Regions from separate parts of the Gordonia mangrovi genome, predicted to be linked through region 2. Evidence: riboswitches for the same ligand, from Rfam matches in the RefSeq annotation. Region 2 holds a riboswitch; the other holds the start of a gene.
The links. Region 2 has a riboswitch for cyclic di-AMP ahead of NWF22_RS16850 (transglycosylase family protein). Riboswitches for the same ligand answer to the same signal wherever they lie in the genome.
Positions count from the first base shown of each region.

Region 1 (2,195 bases), 1.7 Mb from region 2:
GTTCTCCAGGCGCTGCTGTGTGGAGGCTAGTGTCCGATCCGCCGCGACCGACGCCTCCCTCGCCTGGGCCACGATGCGTCGTTGCTTGTCGTATTCGATCTGCGCGTTGTGCATCGCCTCGGCCGACTTCTCGGCGTCGTCGCTCAGCTTCTGGTATTCGGTGAGGAGCTGGTCAGGAGTGCGAACCGGGGCAGCCGACGCAGTACCGACCTGCAGGGCAGCACCCAACTGCCCGAACACCATTGCCAGCGCGAGGACCGCCGTGCCGAGCAATACCGGCACGGGTCGTCTGTCTGCCGCATGCCGTCCCGAAACCACGGCTGTCACCTGTTCACCACCATTTCCCCCACATCGCCGGAGAAGCCGCCGCGACTGCGGCAACCACCGCCCGGGCGATGTGTCGGGCGGATCACGTGCTCACGTGATCCGCCCGACAAAACTCACATCGTGCTGCGACTGCGCTCAGTAACGACGGATTCCGGTCAGCGACCAGTCGCCGACGTTGTCCTTCTTCACCGGGGTGCCGTAGGTCGACGAGTGCACGAACTTGCCGTTGCCCGCGTAGATTCCGGCGTGGCCGCCGCCGTTGAAGATCAGCACGTCGCCTGGCTTGGCCTGGGCGATCGAGGCGACCGGGGTGCCTCCGCCGAGCTGTCCGTAGCTGTCGCGAGGAATGGTCTTGCCGGCCTTTTTGTAGGACCAGTAGACGAGGCCCGAGCAGTCGAACGCGTTGGGCCCGGCAGCGCCGTAGGAATACGGCGAACCGATCTTGCTCTCGGCGTTGCTGACGGCCTTCTGTGCCACGGTCGGCTGCACGCCGAGGATTCCGCCGCCGCCACCCTTGGGCCGGAACTGCTGCGGGATCTGGTCGTTGTTGAGACCCGGGACCGTGAAGGTGCCGATGTTCGGGATCTCGACACTGGCGCCCGGGGACTTGGCGACCGGGGTGGCCGCCGGCGCAGCGGCCTGAGGCTCCTGGAATTGCTGGGGGATCTGCTTGCTGTCGACCCCAGGAAGTTCAAAATTGCCGATGTTCGGCACGTGCACGGGCGCCGCGAGCGCGGGACCTGCCGCAGCGGCGAGTGAGCCGACGGTGATCGACCCGGCCACAACCGCGCGCTTGGCCACCTTGCTACCCCGGTTGGGCTGCTCCAAACGATGTTTCGCCACGAAGCGACTTCTCCTTGCTCTCCCTTCGACCGCCGACCGGGTTAGCTGTCGGATTCGGGCCGGAAGACTGGCCCTACGCGCGGACCGACGACACACAACGTCGCCGGGCATGCGCGATTCACCCCAATTCGGATCGCTCCGAAACTGATGGTTCCCCGGTTCGCCCAGAGGGCGATTGAGCGGTGACCAATCCAGACCACTCCTGTTGGAGCGGGACGCTCTGAAAGGTCTCGGAAAGGTTACGAAATCGGATGCGGGTCTGTCCACCGATGGTCGGCGACCGCCCCGGCGCCGAATCCTCAGCCGGCCCGCAGGATCCGTAGCGGTCGTCCCGAAAAACCGCCGTGAGCAGTACTTTTACCCGCCCTTGCAGATACTGCAGAGGCTCTGGTGGCCATTGCAGCATCCACGAAGACATCGATCGCGGCATCGATCGCGGCGTCTGCCGAAGGCCCCGGTTCCGTAACCTTTTCTCCACCTTGATCCACTGGGTTTTCGCAGTTGGGAGCATCGAACAGCACCTGCATCATGCATCCGTCGCAAGCGACCGGACGACCCGGGCAGGACTGGCAGTCAACGTACATCTGTGATCTCCATCTCACTTGAGTGCTGTCGGGGTGTCGACGCGTGCCGAAGCGGACTCCGACACGATTCGCCGCTTGCGGAGAAGCCTAGGAACGACCACCGACAGACTCCGTCCGCAGGACACGAAACCCACCCTTCCCGCCTGTCACACCAGTATCTGTCGTTGCATCGAACTAGTGTTCGTCTGGTGGGTGTGATGGCGATGGACGACGGACAACTCACCTTCGCCGATCTGGATGGTGACGGTGGGCCCGAGGACGACGGTTTCGACCGGTCGTTGTTCGACACCACGATGGTCGTCGTCGACCTCGAGACCACGGGCGGCAGTGCGAGCGGGGACCAGATCACCGAGATCGGCGCGGTGAAGATCCGCGGCGGTGAGGTGATCGGCGAGTTCGCCACCCTTGTCGACCCCGGATGTCCGATCCCGCCGAAGATCG
Region 1 covers NZ_CP102850.1:64,670-66,864, forward strand. The annotation lists gene NWF22_RS00285 (C40 family peptidase) at 1-243, opposite strand, end outside; gene NWF22_RS00290 (C40 family peptidase) at 463-1,170, opposite strand; cyclic di-AMP (ydaO/yuaA leader) riboswitch at 1,185-1,362, opposite strand; gene NWF22_RS00295 (hypothetical protein) at 1,470-1,700, opposite strand; gene NWF22_RS00300 (DEDD exonuclease domain-containing protein) at 1,952-2,195, shown strand, end outside.
Region 1: linked by a shared signal. The riboswitch ahead of NWF22_RS00290 (C40 family peptidase) and the one ahead of NWF22_RS16850 (transglycosylase family protein) in region 2 are both predicted to bind cyclic di-AMP.

Region 2 (2,195 bases):
GGTGGTGCAGACCGGTGGCCAGATCCTGACCGGCCTGATGCTCACCGTCCCGTTTCAAGAGGGCTTCGAGGAACTCACGGCGCGCCAGCAGTACGTCTTCGTGGTCAGCCTGGTGTTCGCGGTGCTGTCCACCATCACCCTGATCTCACCGGTCGCACTGCATCGACTGTTGTTTCGCCGGCACGCGATCGATCGGCTGGTCAACCGTGCCCATCGACTGACCCTGATCGGCATCACATTCCTCGGGATGGCACTCACCGGCGTCCTCGCCGTGATCTTCGACATCGTGTTCGGCGGGTGGGCGGCATTGTCGGCGGCGGCGATGGCCGTGGTCGTCTTCGCCTGCATGTGGGTGGTGCTCCCGGTGAACGAGCGTCGGCGCCTGGGCGACGACTGAGCGGACGGCGCAGCAGCCCGAGCCCAGAAATTGGACAAGGGCCCCGCACGGGCTCACGAGCCATCGTGCGGGGCCCTTCGACGGGGGCCCGTGTGGGCGCGGTCGGCTGCCGCCGATCAGGGGTTGGGCAGCTGATCCTTGTGCTGGTTGAACAGCTCGATCTGTTCCGGGGTGAGCTCGTAGCCGCTCTGCTTGGCGGCCTTCCACAGGTCGCGCACCTCGGGGGTGATCTGGTTGTTGTCGATCGCCTGCCCCAGAGCCTGGTCGACCTGCTTGGTCACATCTGCGGTGCTCCCGGCGTCCGGAGTGGTGGCCCAGTCGAACGGAGCGGGCAGTTCGGGCAGCTTCGGCAACGCCGGGGCGGGCTTCGGTGCAGCCGGTGCGGAGCGCTGGGTGGGGCCCGACAGCACGGTGCCACAGGTCGGCCAGGCGCCCTTGCCCTGTCCGGCGAGTACGCGCTCGGCCACGACGATCTGCTGCTCCTTGGTGGCCTGGTCGGCGGTCGGGGCGAACTCGCCGCCGCCGTAGCCACTCCAGGTGCTGGGGCTGAACTGCAGGCCGCCGTGGTAGCCGTTGCCGGTGTTGATAGCCCAGTTGCCGCCGGATTCGCACTGGGCGACCTGGTTCCATTCGGCGTCGGTGGCCGCGTTGGCGGTACCGGTACCCAGCAGAGCGGCGCCGCCGCCCAGGACGGCCCCGGTCAGCGCGACCTTGGCGAAGGTCTTGGTGGTGGTGGCTGTCGTCGGTTTGCGATGACGTCCGGACATTGCTGTTTCCTCTCTCCACGCGCCTACGAAGTCAGCTGTCGGGTTCGGGCGAGAGGTGCCCGGCCCCGTCGGTGACGGTTGTCAACGCGGGACTTGACCCCAAGGACGTCGTGCGACGTCCGATTCCCTTGCGGGAGGTGGGTCCCCCGTCCTCGCTCCTAGATGTCGTTCTCGTGCGTCTCATCGGTGGAGCGAGGTTCGGCGCGGCCGATGCGACGTATGCATTTGGTTACGTTCTCGTGACCCCCAGGGGCGTCGTTCAGTCACACTACGACTTCTCGCATCGCTAATCACGTTGTTGGCAAGTGCATTTTCCGAGTCTGAGTGGGGCTTTCGACTCAGATTTCGCGTCCTGCCTGCTCACGGCCTGATGGTCGAGTCGTGTCCTAGCCGTGATCAATCCGTTATGTGATCAAGCTCACAAGCGGATGTGGCGTCAGCCACCGGCAAATGGCGGCAAGACGTCGACGGTCTCGCACCGACCGAGCTGGACGGTGCGGTCGCACAGGGCGATGGAATCCCGCAGATACGAACACCGTTCGAGCACTCGTTCGAGATCCGGGTTGTCCTTGGCGATCACGGCCTCCAGATCGCCCAGAGTCGCGTCGTCGGCCACTTCGAGAACCGTCGAGTCCGTACCGGCCGCCGCTCGTGCCGCAGCGAAATACCGAATGGTCAGCTGCACGTGTCAGCCTCCGATGGCCGACATCGGCCGGCTCGGTTGCAGGAACCCCGGGTCGTTCACACCGTGACCGGCCGACTTGACCCAGGTGTTGCCCCGCCAGCGTCGGGCGAGTGCGTCGTCGAGGTCTTGGCCGGTGAGCCCACTGCGTAACACGTTGCGCAGGTCGGTCTCGCCCTGCGCGAACAGACAATTGCGCAACGCGCCGTCGGCGGTCAGTCGGGTGCGGTCACAGTCGCCGCAGAACGGGCGGGTCACCGAGGCGATCACCCCGATCCGTGCCGGCGCACCGTCGACGTGGAAACCGTCGACGAGCCAGGTGGCCGCGGGCGCGCTGCCGCGCGGGCGG
Region 2 covers NZ_CP102850.1:3,709,769-3,711,963, forward strand. The annotation lists gene NWF22_RS16845 (DUF6328 family protein) at 1-397, shown strand, start outside; gene NWF22_RS16850 (transglycosylase family protein) at 514-1,164, opposite strand; cyclic di-AMP (ydaO/yuaA leader) riboswitch at 1,169-1,342, opposite strand; gene NWF22_RS16855 (MoaD/ThiS family protein) at 1,601-1,849, opposite strand; gene moaA (GTP 3',8-cyclase MoaA) at 1,853-2,195, opposite strand, start outside.